One region of the Stenotrophomonas sp. Nf1 genome, then DNA from elsewhere that is predicted to be linked to it. Evidence: riboswitches for the same ligand, from Rfam matches in the RefSeq annotation. Region 1 holds a riboswitch; the other holds the start of a gene.
What was found. Region 1 has a riboswitch for glycine ahead of C9412_RS12230 (trimeric intracellular cation channel family protein). Riboswitches for the same ligand answer to the same signal wherever they lie in the genome.
Positions count from the first base shown of each region.

Region 2: linked by a shared signal. The riboswitch ahead of gcvP (aminomethyl-transferring glycine dehydrogenase) and the one ahead of C9412_RS12230 (trimeric intracellular cation channel family protein) in region 1 are both predicted to bind glycine.

Region 1 is NZ_PYTV01000006.1:37,471-45,507, reverse strand. It holds gene C9412_RS12250 (NAD(P)/FAD-dependent oxidoreductase) at 1-736, shown strand, start outside; gene C9412_RS12245 (hypothetical protein) at 994-1,431, opposite strand; gene C9412_RS12240 (nuclear transport factor 2 family protein) at 1,435-1,866, opposite strand; gene C9412_RS12235 (GIY-YIG nuclease family protein) at 2,008-2,283, opposite strand; glycine riboswitch at 2,324-2,413, shown strand; glycine riboswitch at 2,427-2,530, shown strand; gene C9412_RS12230 (trimeric intracellular cation channel family protein) at 2,615-3,232, shown strand; gene C9412_RS12225 (hypothetical protein) at 3,264-4,067, opposite strand; gene C9412_RS12220 (3-deoxy-7-phosphoheptulonate synthase) at 4,446-5,519, opposite strand; gene C9412_RS12215 (hypothetical protein) at 5,817-6,074, opposite strand; gene C9412_RS12210 (DUF6616 family protein) at 6,164-6,406, opposite strand; gene C9412_RS12205 (DNA alkylation repair protein) at 6,453-7,193, opposite strand; gene C9412_RS12200 (MarR family transcriptional regulator) at 7,190-7,690, opposite strand; gene C9412_RS12195 (ATP-binding protein) at 7,760-8,037, opposite strand, start outside.
Region 2 is NZ_PYTV01000003.1:398,662-406,698, reverse strand. It holds gene C9412_RS08425 (amino acid permease) at 1-446, shown strand, start outside; gene C9412_RS08420 (VOC family protein) at 549-959, shown strand; gene gcvP (aminomethyl-transferring glycine dehydrogenase) at 1,052-3,919, opposite strand; glycine riboswitch at 3,982-4,084, opposite strand; gene C9412_RS08410 (multidrug effflux MFS transporter) at 4,385-5,611, shown strand; gene C9412_RS08405 (siderophore-interacting protein) at 5,753-6,649, shown strand; gene C9412_RS08400 (hypothetical protein) at 6,719-7,111, shown strand; gene C9412_RS08395 (M2 family metallopeptidase) at 7,231-8,037, opposite strand, start outside.

The sequences.
Region 1 (8,037 bases):
ACGGCACACGCTGCGCAACGAATTCCGCCACATCGACCCGGCCAGCGCCAAGGTGCGGTTGGTCGAAGCCGGGCCACGCGTGCTGTCCTCGTTCCCGGAAGTGCTTTCGCTGAAGGCGCGCCGGCAGCTGGAAAAGCTGGGCGTGGAAGTGCTGACCGGCACCCCGGTGAGCGACATCGACAGCCAGGGTTTCAAGCTCGGCGATCAGTTCGTGCCGGCACGCACCGTGGTGTGGGCCGCCGGCGTGGCCGCCTCACCGCTGGCGCGTACGCTGGAGGTGCCGCTGGACCGCGCCGGGCGCGTGCAGGTGCAGCCGGACCTGACCCTGCCCGGTCACCCGGAGCTGTTCGTGGCCGGTGACCTGGCCGCACTGAGCCAGGCCGACGGCAAGCCGGTACCCGGCGTGGCACCGGCCGCCAAGCAGATGGGCAAGTACGTGGCCGAGGTGATTCGCGCGCGCCTGCACGGCAAGCCCGAACCCGGTCCGTTCACGTACGCCGACTACGGCAACCTGGCCACCATCGGCCGCATGGCGGCCATCGTGCATCTAGGCCGCCTGCAGCTGTCCGGTGTGCTGGCGTGGTGGTTCTGGCTGGCCGCGCACGTGTTCTTCCTGATCGGCTTCCGCAACCGCATCGTGGTGCTGCTGAACTGGGCAGTGGCGTACTGGAGCTACCAGCGCAGCGCACGCATCATCTTCGGCGATGACCAGGACGACCGGCGGCCGAAGCGGTAGGGCCGCACTCGCGCCTCCTCGGCCGGTGCAGTAGATCCACGCCATGCGTGGATGAATGTCTGTGCAGGCTGCATGGAGCTCAGCCACGCACGGCGTGGCTCTACTTCCCCGTCGGGCCACCGGGGACCCCCGTTTCGACCATGTGATGACCGCGACGACCGGCGGCCGAAGCGGTAGGGCCGGCAGCCCAGGGGTCGGATCCCTTTCCGCAGGAAAGGGCTCTGACCCCGTTGACGCCATCCACGCATGGTGTGGCGCTACTTCATCCGTGGGCGCGACCATTGCTGGCAGAAGCCTTGCTTCCTCGCCGTGTCGGCAATCTGCGCCGCGCCCCAGTGCCGGGTAATCCAGATCGTCAGTGCTGCGCTGCTCAGATGCCATCGCAGCATGCCGCGCTGGGGCTGCTGCGACAGATGGCTTCGGGCAATCCAGAGGGCCTCCCGCTCCACGTCGGGCGCCTTCTTCTTCATCACGTCCTTGTCGAAGAACTGCGCGGCGAATCGCCAGGGATTCATCGGTTGGTATTCCACCCGTGGTTCAGTGCCGCACGCTGCCACATCACTGGCGGCGCGGCCCGCCGGCTTCGGTCGACCATCCACCAGTGCCATCCCGAGCAGGTACAACAGGCCAGGCAGCAGCGCGATGCCGGCGACCAGCACGACGATGCAGAGCCATGCGCGGCCAGCAGCGCGCATGGGTTATTCCGCCTTCGGCTTCGGGTACCACAGCGCGTTGACGATGACCCAGCGCTGCTCGAAGCGCCCCATGTGGAAGTAGTCGACGAACCACGGGGTTTCCAGCCGCACCGAGGCGGCGTTGCCGGTCACGTCCAGCACCGTACAGCGACGGTCCCATTGATCCTTCGGGGTCTTCAACGCGCCCTGCTTCGTCAGCGCGACCAGCTCCTCCTTCGACATCCGGCGCAGGCCGAGTCGCTCGTCGGGCGTATCGCCGAGCACCGCGCGCTTGGCCAGATCCGGATGCAGGGAACGGGCGACGCGCTGCGGATCAGCTTCCAGCTGACCGTCGACGTAGTCGTGGCAGGTGGCTTCGATGGCCGCGAGGGTGGCCGGGTCGGCGGCGGGGCTGGCTGATGCGGAGAGAGCGAACAACAGGGCAACGGCGGACATCCGGGTCTCCAGCGCTGAGGGCTGGGCGATCATGGCATGGCCGCACGCGCCCATCCACGCATGGCGTGGATCTACTGTAGAGCCGAGCCCATGCTCGGCTGAGCCTCGTCGCCCATCCAGCAGCCGAGCACGGGCTCGGCTCTACAAAAGCGCGGGATCCGGCGCCTGCAGCCAAGCCAGCTTGCGTTCGCGCGGCTGCTGCTTGAGCTGCCATTCGGCGCGCGAGGCGGCGGCGCGGTCCGGGTATTCGCGCACGGCCAGGATGCGCAGCGGCGGCCGGGCGCGGGTGTAGCGGGCGCCCTTGCCGGCCTGGTGGGCGGCGAAACGCGCGTCCACGTCGGTGCTGATGCCGGCGTAGAAACTGCCATCGCGGCATTCGAGCAGGTACAGGAACCAGGGGCGGAGGGACGGGGCCATGGCCGGATTATGCCGTGCTGCACTGCAGCGGATATACTGGCGCCCGAATGCAGGAGAGAGGCGCCGCGCTGGCGCCCGCCGAAGGCGCAGGCTCCCATGATCGCTCAGGCCGGTGGGCTGGAATCCCACCAACCATGCATTCGACTCGCCGAGCTGGAGAGAGGTCACCGGGCATGCCCGGGACGATCCGCCGAAGGGGCACGCGGCCTACGCCGCTGAACTCTCAGGCAAAAGGACAGCGGGAGCGGCACCGGTCATCGTCATCCCGTCATTGCGCAGGCAGTGGCGGTATACGCGCATGGCCGGCCCCACCGCGCCCGGAGCCTGCCCCATGCTGCTGTCCATCATCTATCTGATCGCCATTTCCGCCGAAGCCATGACCGGCGCGCTGTCCGCCGGCCGCCGCCGCATGGACCTGTTCGGCGTGGTCATGATCGCCTGCGTCACCGCCCTCGGCGGCGGTTCGCTGCGCGACATCCTGCTCGGCCACTACCCGCTGGGCTGGGTGAAGCATCCCGAGTACCTGGGCTTCACCGTGTGCGCGGCGCTGATTGCCACCTGGGTGGCGCGCTGGATGCACCACTTCCGCCGCACCTTCCTGGTACTCGATGGCCTGGGCCTGATCGCCTTCACCCTGATCGGCTGCTCGATCGCACGTGAGGCGGGCCACGCCACCCCCATCGTGTTGATTGCCGGCATGCTGACCGGCGCGTTCGGCGGCGTGCTGCGCGACATCCTCTGCAACGAGGTGCCGCTGATCTTCCAGAAGGAGCTGTACGCGATCATCGCGCTGCTGACCGGCGCGGCGTATCTACTGCTGCTGCACTGGGGCGTGGCCGACGCCACTGCCATTCTGTGCTGCCTGGGCGGCGGCTTCGCGATGCGCCTGCTGGCGATCCACTACCGCTGGGAAATGCCGAAGTTTGTGTATCACGACGAAGTGCATTGACCGCGGCCTGGCGGGTGCGCCTGCTTCCGGATCACTTGCGCAGGCGGGAGTTCATCGGGCTCCCGCCTGCAAGGATGCGCAGCCGGTAGGCCTCTGAGGGATAGACACTCCATGGGCTGTCACAGTCATCGCTGCCGGCGTCGACCTGCTCGAGCAGCTCGGGATCCATCCATCCGGACAGGTAGTCGGGGTCAGACCGTCTACTGAAGCCCGGGCAGTGAACCCCGCCCTCAACGACAATCTCGTTCTGGACGGTGGAAAGGAAGCTGGCGTACAGCTCACGACCGACCTGTGTGTATGTGCCGGTCTCGAGATAGGTCTGCACGGTGATGCTTCCCCCTACGGCCAGAATCCCATCGTTGAGCGAGCATGCATGGAGATGCTCACACGCAAGATCGTCACGCACGAAGACCCAACCACCACAGTCAAGATTGCGGGCGCTGAGACTGCCCAGGACGATCACACACAGCGTCTCGCCCAGATTATTGAGCGCCAGCGTGCCTTCTACGCTCAGATCCCCGTCGACGATCACGCAATCCGTTTCGCAGTCCGAGCTCCAGTCGCCAACGAGGGATGCTGCAGGCACCACCTTGAACGAAGAGGTGGACTCACGATCATCGCGCGGTTGGTCGGCAGAGGCCGCGATCATCGCCCTGGCCTTCAACGTCGTACGCAGAAGCGCCTGGTCTCCTTCGTTGCGGTAAAGCTCGATTCTCTCATCAAGTTCCGCCAGCAGGCTTGCCGTGGTCGCGGGAGACGAGGATTCGAACCAGTCCTCGATGACGGAGATCGCGTCATCAGCAATCGGGCCGCCTTTCAAGCGTACGAGGGCCATGGCGGCCGCTCCGGAAACTGATCGGCATTCTGGCTGCAACGGGCTGTCGTCGGGGAAAACGTGCATCGGCGGGGTCCAGCCAGGTGAGGCCCCGATCTTCGGCCGAAGCTGCAGGCAGATTCCATGCAACTCTTCCGAAATCGCGCCGTGGCCTGCCCCTATCCACGCATGGCGTGGATCTACCGCGTCAACCGCATCGTCAATGGTCGGGGTTCACACCACCCCGGCGATGTACCTGGCGCTGTCGCACATACGCAGCGCCAGGCGCATCGCCGGTGCGGACGGGCCGGTCTCCAACTCCGACCGGCCCTGATCGCGGCCGCACCCCCGCAGGCACTGGCCGCCATCCACACACATGCCGCACTCAGGCGGCTTCCATCAGGCGGCTTCGGACACCTTCACTCCGCGACGGGCGCGCACGGCCGCAGCCAGTCGCTCCAGTACCGTCACGGTGGTGTCCCAGTCGATGCAGCCATCGGTGATGCTCTGCCCGTAGACCAGCGGCTGGCCTTCCACCAGTTCCTGGCGGCCACCGACCAGATGGCTCTCGATCATCACACCGACGATGCGCTGTTCGCCGTCTTCCAACTGAACGGCGATGTCTTCGATCACCTTCGGCTGGTTCTCGGGGTTCTTCAGGCTGTTGGCATGGCTGGCGTCGATCATCAGGCGCGTCGGCAGCTTGGCCTTGGCCAGCGCCTGGCAGGCCTCGCCCACGCTGGCCGCATCGTAGTTCGGCTGCTTGCCGCCGCGCAGGATCACATGGCAATCCGGGTTGCCGGTGGTCGACACGATGGCGGTGCCACCCTGCTTGGTGACCGACAGGAAGTGATGCGGATTCGAGGCAGCACCCACGGCGTCTGCGGCGATCTTCACGTTGCCGTCGGTGCCGTTCTTGAAGCCGACCGGGCACGACAGCCCCGACGCCAGTTCGCGATGCACCTGGCTTTCAGTGGTGCGTGCACCAATGGCGCCCCATGCCACCAGATCGGCGATGTACTGCGGGGAGATCACGTCGAGGAATTCGACGCCGGCCGGCAGGCCGAGCTTGTTGATGTCGCGCAGCAGGCCACGTGCGATGCGCAGGCCCTTGTCGATCCTGAAGCTGCCATCCAGGTCCGGATCGTTGATCAGGCCCTTCCAGCCCACCGTGGTGCGCGGCTTCTCGAAGTACACGCGCATGACGATTTCCAGTTCACCGGCCAGCGCATCGCGCAGCGGCTTCAGGCGCTGGGCGTACTCGATGGCGGCACTCGGGTCGTGGATCGAGCACGGGCCGACCACCACGGCCAGGCGGTCGTCACGGCCGTGCAGGATCTGGTGCAGGGCCGCGCGCGAGGCGCTGACGGTGTCGGAGGCTTCATCGTCACACGGCAGCATCGCCAGCAGCTGGGCAGGCGGTGTCAGCGGTTCGATGGTGCGGATACGCAGGTCGTCGGTGTGCGGGGGCATGGGGGAGGTCTCCGGAACGTTGGGGGTCCCCAGCGTGGCGGCATGAAAAAAGCCGCCAGGTTCGCTGGCGGCTTTCGGGAATGCGTCTGAAGCTTTCTTCAGGGTGAGCGCAGTCCTTCCTCCGCCAGGGGCTTCGGAAAGTAATACCAAAAGTAAAAGCTGGCGCGGGCTGCGTTCATGGGGTGTATTGATAGCACAGCTTTTGCGCAGTGCAAAATGTTTCATCCGCAACTGGGGAAGCGGTTCAGCGATGTGCGCACCGGCACCGTCCATCGGCGCGCAGCCACGCGAAATCGCTCATTTGCCATGCACTTCCACGTCCAGCAGCAACCCTTCATGGATGTCGGCCCAGCGCTCCAGCACGCGACCCAGCTCCTGCCGCGCCTCATCCAGCTGCTCGGGATTGAGCAGGGAACGGGCGGTGTAGAGATCGGACACCAGCCGGCGCAGGACCGGTTCCGGGATCGCCACCGACGGTCCTTCCACCTGCGGCAGCTGCAGCGCGGGCGTGTCGCCTTGCGGGCCGTACAGCGTTACCTGGAGCGTGCTCTGCATGATCGACTTCCGTGCGGATGACAGGGGCAATGCACTGTTTACCGCGTCTGGGTGACAGGCGCATGTGCCGTGGGCATCTGCAGGCGCTGCTACAACGCGGCCAGATCGGTCAGGTGCTGCGCCATGCCATCGTCCGCACCCAGTGCGTTGGTGGTGGTGAAGTACCGATGCCAGCCGGTGGCAACGCTGCCCATTGCCACCGCCGCGATGCGGGCCGGATCGAATTGCTGCATGCCGGCACCGATGCGGTCGAAGAAGGCGGTGCGTTGCTCGGGCGGCAGTGCGGCCCAGGCGGGAGTGGCGGTGTAGAGATCGATGAGCGTGTGCGACATGGCGTTCTTCCTTGAGGGTTTGAGGCTTGCCGGCCAGCGGCCGGCACTACCGCAGCGAACGCAGTGCGCGCTTGCGGATGTAGGCGTTGGCGCTGCTGTGATGTTCGCGCTGCCAGCGCGTGCACAGATCGCGCAGCCAGCGCGGCTGGGTCTTGCCGGCATCGTTGAGCCAGTTGCCGACCGAATCCTGCACGTAGCGCTCGGGGTCGTTGGCCAGCGCTTCAAGCATCGGCAATGCATGTTCTGGATGCTGCTTGAACAGCGCGATGTGAGTGGCCCACACGCCCCGCGGGCGCAGTGCTTCGCAGGCGAAGCGCCGCAGGTAGGGCGATGCTTCATCTGTCCACGGCAACAGCAACTCTAGCGCCTGCAGCGGTGCCGCCACGATGTCCGTGCGCAGCGCCAGCCACGCCCATTCACGCACGCCGAAATGCGGGTCATCAGCGAGTGGACGCATCGCCTGCAGCTTCGCCGCGAGGGATGCGGTGCTGTCGCTGCCGATCAGGTAGCAGGCCCAGCCACGCACGGTGTCGGAGGGGTGCAATTGCCAGTGCACCGGATCGCCCTGCCCGGCTTCGCGCAGCAGCGTCGCGGCCAACGCCATGCGCTGGGTGATGCCTTTGCCTGCTGCATCACGCATGCGTTGCACGGCGGCCGCCTGCAGCACCGGCACCACCGCAGGCAGCAGTGCACCGAAGTCCACTGCCAGGCATTCGGCCAGATGGGTGGTGGCGGTGCTGCCGGTGTTGAGCTCACGAAGGCGCTCTGCCGGGATCGCCGCGTTCATGCTGCCGGTTCCCGACCCGCATCGGTGTGCTGCCAGACCTTGTGCAGCAGCTGCGAAAGCTGCTGCTGTTCACCAGCATCCAGCCCGTCGAACAGGCCACCGATCCAGTGGCTGTGCTGTTCGAACAGGCTCTCTGCCAGGCGCTTGCCTTGGGCGGTCAGCACAATCTGCAGGCGACGGCCATCTTCCGCATCGCCGCGACGTTGCAGCAGCTCTTCGCGCTGCAGGCCATCGAGCAGGCCGCTGATGGTGGCGCGGGTGACGCCTGCGCGCTCGGCCAGTTCATGCGGCGGCAGCGTGCCACCGGCACCGTGCAGCAAGAACAGCACGATGAAGCGGCCTTCGCTGAGCCCATGCGGCGCCAGCCGGCTGGCGCAGTCGCGATCGATCGCCGAGGACAGCGACAGCAGCTGGAAGCACAGACGCAGCTGGGCGACATTGGCGTGGCCACGTCGCTGCGCTTCCTCCAGCAGGGCATGGTGCTTGGCTTCGATCATCGACTTCATGATTATGATTAGGCAGCTAATCATAATATGAAAATGGCCAGAGTCGATCAGGCGTTGAGATCAGGAATGCTTGGCCAGTAGCAGCCGGGCGATCAGCCCGCCGCCTTCGCGGGGCAGCAGCAGCAGCTCGCCGCCATGCCGCCGGGCAGCGTTGGCGGCGACTGCCAGGCCCAGCCCGGTCCCACCGGTGGCGCGGCTGCGCGAACTCTCGCTGCGCTGGAAGGGCTGCAGCAGGCGCACACGGTCGGCCTCGTCGATGCCGGGGCCGCGATCCATCACGTCCAGCTGCACCACGTTGCCGGACACGGCTGCCTGCAGTTGTACCGCCCCCGCGTAGC
Region 2 (8,037 bases), on a different contig from region 1:
GCGCTTCGCGCATGATGTATTCGCTGGCGCAGCGCCGCGAAGCACCGGCGGTGCTGGGCTGGACCGATCCGCGCCAGGTGCCGGTGATTGCCGTGCTGGCCAGCGTGCTGTTCGGTTTCGCCGCCACCGTGATGGAACTGCTGTTCCCGGACCGGGTGCTGCCGGTCCTGCTCAACATCGTCGGTTCCACCTGCCTGCTGGTGTGGACGCTGTCGCTGGTCTCGCAGCTGGTGCTGCGCCGCCGTGCCGACCGCCTGGGCACCCGCCTGCCGTTCCGCATGGCCGGCTTCCCGTGGCTGACGGTGTGCGCGCTGGGCATCCTGGCGCTGATCTTCGGCCTGCTGCTGAGCGAGGCCCACACCCGCCTGCAGTTCCTGTCGATGGTGGCGCTGACCGCCACGATCGCTGCGGGCAGCGCCATCGCCCGGCGCATGCGCGAGGCGTGACGAGGCTGCCGGCCAGCGGCCGGCACTACCACGGGGGCTGCACATCGGCCGTGCGATGCTGATCGCGTAGGCCGTCATCGGCCCGTCGACCGGGAGTACCGCATGCTGCGCAGCCGTCCGTTCCTGATGTTCACCGGCCAGGCCGAGGCCGCTCTGGCCCTGTACGCCGAGGCCTTTGCCGATTTCCGCCTGCTGGCCCTGCAACGCCACCCGGAGGGGCCCGGTGCCGGCGTGCCCGGGCAGGTGCGCCAGGCGATCTTCCTGCTCGGTGGCACCCACTACCTGTGCTTCGACAGCCTGGATGTGCACGACTTCACTTTCAGCCCGTCGATCTCATTGTTCGTCGAGTGCTCCGGCGCCGAACAGTTCGAACGCGCCGCGCGCGTGCTGGGCGAGGGCGGGCACTGGCTGATGCCGGTGGGCGACTACGATTTCAGCAACCGCTATGGCTGGGTGCAGGACCGCTACGGCGTGTCGTGGCAGCTGAGCCTGGGACAGATGCCGGACCCGTGATCGATTTTTTGTGGGTGTGGACCTTGGTCCACACGCCCTTATGAAAACGGCCCGCTCGCGCGGGCCGTTTTCATTTCCGACGGGTCGAAGGATTACGCCTCGACTTCATCATCCTTGTAGGCATCGACCGGGATGCAGGCGCACATCACGTTCTTGTCGCCGTAGACGTTGTCCACACGTGCCACCGGCGGCCAGTACTTGCTCTGCTTCAGGCTGGCCAGCGGGAAGGCGGCCAGTTCGCGCGGGTAGGCGTGGGTCCACTCGCTGGCGGTCACTGCGGTGGCAGTGTGCGGCGCGTTCTTCAGCGGGTTGTCCTCGCGGTCCAGGCGGCCGTCTTCGATCGCGCTGATTTCCTCGCGGATCTGGATCATCGCGTCGATGAAGCGGTCCAGCTCGTGCAGCGATTCGCTCTCGGTCGGCTCGACCATCAGCGTGCCGGCCACCGGGAAGCTCAGGGTCGGGGCGTGGAAGCCGAAGTCGATCAGGCGCTTGGCCACGTCTTCGGCGCCGATGCCGCTGGTCTTCTCCAGCGGGCGCACGTCCAGGATGCACTCATGCGCGACCAGACCGTTGCGGCCGGTGTACAGGGTCTTGAAGTGCGGGGCCAGGCGCTTGGCGATGTAGTTGGCATTGAGCTGCGCGACCTGGGTGGCCTTGCGCAGGCCTTCGCTGCCCATCATGGCGATGTACATCCAGCTGATCGGCAGGATCGAGGCGCTGCCGAAGCTGGCCGCGCTGACCATGCCGACCGGGCCGTTGTCACCCAGCTTGCCCGGCAGGAACGGTGCCAGGTGCTCCTTGACCGCGCACGGGCCGACGCCCGGGCCGCCGCCGCCATGCGGAATGCAGAAGGTCTTGTGCAGGTTCAGGTGCGAAACGTCCGAACCCCACTTGCCCGGCTTGGCCACGCCGACCAGGGCGTTCATGTTGGCGCCGTCGGTGTACACCTGGCCGCCGTGCTGGTGGATGATCTCGCAGATCTCGACCACTTCTTCCTCGAACACGCCGTGCGTGGACGGGTAGGTGATCATGATCGCGGCCAGACGGTCGCTGTACTTCTCGGCGTTGACGCGGATGTCTTCGACATCGACGTTGCCGTTGGCATCGGTCTTGGTGACCACCACCTTCATGCCGCACATCTGTGCCGAAGCCGGGTTGGTGCCGTGCGCCGAATCCGGAATCAGGCAGATATCGCGGTGGCCTTCGCCGCGCGAGCGGTGGTAGGCGCGGATCGCCAGCAGGCCGGCGTACTCGCCCTGCGCGCCGGAGTTCGGCTGCAGGCTCACCGCGTCGTAGCCGGTGCATTCGACCAGCATCGCTTCCAGCGTATCGATCAGTTCCTTGTAGCCCAGCGCCTGGTCGGCCGGCACCAGCGGATGGATCTGCGAGAACTCCGGCCAGGTCACCGGGATCATCTCGGCGGTGGCGTTGAGCTTCATGGTGCACGAACCCAGCGGGATCATCGTGCGGTCCATCGCCAGGTCCTTGTCGGCCAGCGAACGCAGATAGCGCAGCAGTTCGTGCTCGCTGTGGTGGGTGTTGAACACCGGGTGGGTCAGGAACGCGGACTGGCGCAGCAGGCCGGCCGGCAGTGCATCGGCGGTGCTGGCATCGAGCGCGTCGACGTCAGCCTGGGCACCGAACACCGCAGCCAGCGCAACCACGTCGGCGCGGGTGGTGGTTTCGTCCAGGCTGATGCCGACCGAGTCGCTGTCGATCGCGCGCAGGTTGTAGCCGGCGGCGCGCGCCTTGGCATGGATCTCATCGGCATGCACGCCGGTGATGTGCAGGGTGTCGAAGAAGTCGCCACCGACCTGCACGCCGGCATTGCGCAGCGCCGTGGCCAGGATCGAGGCCAGGCGGTGGGTGCGGCGGGCGATGCGGGTCAGGCCGTCCGGGCCGTGGTAGACGGCATACATCGAGGCCATCACCGCCAGCAGCACCTGCGCGGTGCAGATGTTGGAGGTGGCCTTCTCGCGGCGGATGTGCTGCTCGCGGGTCTGCAGGGTCAGGCGGTAGGCCGGGTTGCCCTGCGCGTCGATCGACACGCCGATCAGGCGGCCCGGCATCGAGCGCTTGTAGGCGTCACGGCAGGCCATGAAGGCGGCGTGCGGGCCACCGAAGCCGAACGGCACGCCGAAACGCTGGCTGTTGCCGACTACGATGTCCGCACCCCATTCGCCCGGGGCGGCCAGCAGGGTCAGCGCCAGCAGGTCGGTGGCCACGGCCACCAGGCCGCCGCGTGCGTGCACGGCATCAACCAGCGCCTTGTAGTCGCCGACCTGGCCGAAGGTGTCCGGGTACTGCAGCAGCAGGCCGAACGCTTCCGCTTCCAGCGCTTCGGCCGGAGTGCCGACGCGCAGCACGATGCCCATCGGCTCGGCGCGCGTGCGCAGCAGTTCCAGGGTCTGCGGGTGCACGGCGTCGTGCACGAAGAAGGTGTCCGACTTCGACTTGGCCGAACGCTTGGCCAGGGTCATCGCTTCGGCGGCGGCGGTGGCTTCGTCCAGCAGCGAGGCGTTGGCGATCTCCATGCCGGTCAGGTCGGCGCACAGGGTCTGGAAGTTGATCAGCGCTTCCATGCGGCCCTGCGAGATTTCCGCCTGGTACGGGGTGTAGGCGGTGTACCAGGCCGGGTTTTCCAGGATGTTGCGCAGGATCACGTTCGGCGTGTGGGTACCGTAGTAGCCCTGGCCGATGAAGCTGCGCAGCACGGTGTTCTTGTCGGCGATCGCACGGATCTTCGCCAGTGCCTGCACTTCGGTCATCGACTGCGGCAGTGCCAGTGGCGCCGGCGACTTGATCTTGGCCGGCACGATGGCATCGGTCATCGCATCCAGCGACGCGTGGCCGACGACGTCGAGCATCTGCGCGATCTCGGCATCGTTGGGGCCGATGTGGCGCTCGACGAACGCGGAATGATGCTCGAGCTCACGCAGGGAAGGGGTGTTCTGGGACATGGCGAAGGATCCGTCAGGAAAGGGCACACGCACGGGCACAAGCCGCCGGTCGGCGGTCTGCGGGGCGCCCCTCTGTCCTTTTGCCTGAGAGTTTAAAAGCGCGGCTGGCCGCAGCTTCGTGCCCCTTCGGCGCCGGATCGAACCGGTCTCTCCAGAGTTGTGTTACGGGTGGTATCGGGCCTGAGCGATTACGGGCGTTGCGCCTTCGGCAGCGGTGTTCCGCTTCTCCCACCGTGTTGCCCGCCGATTATAGCCCGTTGCGGGCCCGCCGGCGGCCGCCGGTCGGTGCGGCCGGGCCTGAATGGCCGATGGCCCGGTCGTGCGTTTTGTGCAGCGCTGCATGGCATCGCGTGCAATCCCCACCTATGATGGCCGTATTCTCGTATTCATCTGGCGCCGTCCCTGCCGCAAGGGGACCGGCGCCGGCCGTGCGTGCCGCGCATGGCCCTGCCGGACACTTTTTCCATGACCGCCGCTGTTGCTCCTTCCACCCGCCGCATGGCCCTGCTGCTCGCCGGCCTGGCCATGTTCGGTCCGTTCTCGATCGACACCATTTTCCCGGCCTTCCCGCAGCTGGCCCAGCGCCTGGCGGTGGACGAGGTGGCGGTGCAGCAGACCATCAGCGTGTACCTGCTGTTCTACGGCCTGATGAGCCTGGCGCACGGCCCGCTGTCCGACGCCTGGGGGCGCAAGCGGGTGATCCTCGGTGGCCTGGTGGTGTTCGTCGGCGCCTCGGTCGGTTGCGCGCTCTCCACCGACCTGAGCACGCTGCTGGCCTTCCGCGCGCTGCAGGGCCTGTCGGCGGGCGTGGGCATGATCGTCGGCCGCGCGGTGATCCGCGACCTGTACCACGGTCATGACGCGCAGCGGCTGATGAGTCAGGTGTCGATGCTGTTCGGCATCGCGCCAGCGATCGCGCCGATCATCGGTGGCTGGATCCTGCTCAGCGGCGCCGGCTGGCCGCTGATCTTCTGGTTCCTGGTGGTGTTCGGGCTGGTGCTGCTGGCGGCCACCGCGCGCTACCTGCCGGAAACCCATCCGGTCGAGGCACGCGTACCGTTGTCGCCGCGCGTGCTGCTGCGCGATTACGTGCGCATCGGCTTCAATCCGCGCTTCCTGCGCTTGGCGCTGGCCGGCAGCATCGGTTTCGGCGGCATCTTCCTGTACATCTCCTCGGCGCCGGTGTTCGTGATGCAGCACCTGCATCTGGGCGAGGGCGGCTTCGCCTGGCTGTTCATTCCCACCATTGGTGGCATGACCACCGGCTCGTTCCTGTCCGGGCGCATGGCCGGCCACACCACGCCGACGCGCCAGGTCGCCATCGGTTTTGGCCTGTGCGCGCTGTCGGTGCTGCTCAACGTCGGCTATGTGGCACTGGCGCCGCAGTTCGTGCTGCCGTGGGCGGTGCTGCCGATCTTCCTGGGTGGCATGGGCATGGCGTTGATCTTCCCGATCCTGGCGCTGGCGGTGCTGGACATGTACCCGCACCAGCGTGGCCTGGCCTCGTCGCTGCAGGCCTTCGTGCAGCTGATGATCAGCACCGTGGTGGCCGGCGTGGTGTCGCCGCTGCTCAGTGCCAGCCCGCTGCACTTGGCATTGGGTCAGGCCGCGTTCTTCGCCGCCGGCTTCGTGTTCTGGTACTGGGAACACCAGCGTGAACGCGCGGCACAGGCAGCCTGCACGGGCCATTGAGCAGCGCGCAGGGGTAGGGCGGGCCGTGATGCCCGCAACGCTTGCGACGACCGGTGACCGGACTAGGCTGGGGACTCCAGCCAGCCAGTGCGTGGATGCACGACCGCCAGCCGATCCGATGTCGTCGCATGAGGTTCCCCCATGGCTGCGCAGCAGACCTACCGCCTGTTCGAGGTGGCGCTGAAGGAGCGCCGCGTTCTTTCCCCTTCCCTGGACCGCATGGTGTTCACCGGTGCCGACGTGGCGCGGATGAAGACCGAAGGCCCGGACCAGCGCATCAAGGTGTTCTTCCCCTTGCCCGGCCAGGACCTACCGCAGGTGCCCAGCGGCGAGGACTGGTATCCGCGCTACCGGGCGTTGCCGGACGATCAGCGCCCGCCGATGCGGACCTACACCATCCGCCAGCTGCGCGCGGAACAGGGCGAGGTAGACGTGGATTTCGTCCTGCATGGCGAGACCGGGCCGGCTTCGCGCTGGGCCATCCACGCCCGCCCGGGCGACCGCGTGGTGCTGCTGGCCCCCGATGCCGACTGTGCCGACAGCAGCGAGGGCTGGGAATGGAAGCCACCGGCGGGTGTCGGCCAGGTGCTGCTGGTGGCCGATGAAACCGCGCTGCCGGCGGTGGCCGGCATCCTCGAGGAACTGGCCGCGCTGGCCGATCCGCCGCGCACGCTGGCGCTGCTGGAGGTCGCCCAGGCCGGCGATGCGGTACCGCTGAAGGCGCCGGCCACGGCCGAGCTGGTCTGGTTGCCGCGTGGTCAGGCGGCCCACGGCCAGCCGCTGCTGCACGCGGTCCAGGCCCGGCTGGCGGCGGCCTCGGCGGTGTCCGCCGGTGACGATCTGGAGGACATCGATGTGGATGCGCAGATCCTGTGGGAACAGGCCGACGCCAGCGTGGCGGGGCCGCTGTATGCGTGGGTGGCGGGCGAGGCGGGGGCGGTGATGGCGATCCGTCGCCATCTGGTCCGCGACTGCGGCCTGGACCGTCGTGCGATCACCTTCATGGGCTACTGGCGGCACGGCAAAGTGCTGGACTGAGCGGGTGTGAAACGGTCAGGCGGGCGGGGTGCGCTATCCTTGCGCCCCCCTTCGCAGCGGTACCGCACCATGTCCACCAGCTCCAAGACCCGCCGCGACCAGCGCCGTCGCCAGGAAAAGCAGGCCGCTAACAAGGCCGCCGCGCAGGCCTCGCCGGTGGAGCCGCATGCCGAACTGCGCGATGCACAGCGCACCCTGCTGGCCGGGGTCGTGCGCCGCGACGGCGAATGGGTGCTGGGCATGGATGGCCGCATTGCCGGCCACAGCGAGAGCGCTGCGCAGGTACTGGCGCTGATCATGCAGGCCGGTGAACTGCACGAACGCAAGGGCACGCCGGTGCGCCTGATGTATTCGGACGCGTTGCGCGATGCCGCACAGGCGGAGGCGAAGGAGAAGGGCCAGACCTTCGAGGAGTTCAAGGCCGAGCTGGCCGCGGCGATGGCGGCGAAGAAGAACAGCTGACCCACCTCGCGGTAGTGCCGGCCGCTGGCCGGCTGCCTGACGATCATCTATCTCGCGCTTGCCGGCCAGCGGCCGGCACTACCGGAAAGGGGCGGATCCTTGCGGATCCGCCCCTTCTTTCATTTCGCCGCCGGCGCTGCGTTGGCCTGCCAGCCGCACATCTGGCCTTCGTTCTGCTGCTTCAGCCACTCGTTGACCGGGGTGAAGTACTCGATCATCGGGCCGGCATCGAGCTTGTCGGTGCCGGTCAGTTCCTTCAGCGTGGCCTGCCATGGCTGGCTGGCACCCTTGCTCAGCATCGCCCAGTACTTCTGGCCGGCTTCCTTGTTGCCGTAGAAGGTGCACTCATGCAGCGGTCCCTTGTAGCCGGACGCGTCGCACAGGCCCTTGTAGAACTGGAACTGCAGGATGCGCGCCAGGAAGTAGCGGGTGTACGGGGTGTTGCCTGGCACGTGGTACTTCGCGCCCGGGTCGAAGAATTCTTCGCCACGGGTGCTGGCCGGGGCCACGCCCTGGTACTTGGCCTTCAGGTCCCACCAGGCCTTGTTGTAGTTGTCGGCAGTGATCGAACCGTCGAACACGCCCCAGCGCCAGCGATCGATCATCAGCCCGAACGGCAGGAACGACACGCCCGACAGCGCCATGCGCATCTGGTTGTTGATCACCGCCTCACGGCTTTCGGTCGGTGCGTCGACCAGACCGATCGAGCTGAGGTACTTGGGCGTCATCGCCAGCACGATGGTGTCGCCGATCGCTTCGTGGAAGCCATCGTTGGCACCGCCCTGGAACAGCGGCGGCAGCGGGTTGTAGGCCAGGTCGTAATAGATGTGGCCCAGCTCGTGGTAGATGGTGGTGAAGTTTTCTTCGTTGGGCTTGATGCACATCTTGGTGCGCACGTCGCCTTCCATGTTCATGTCCCAGGCGCT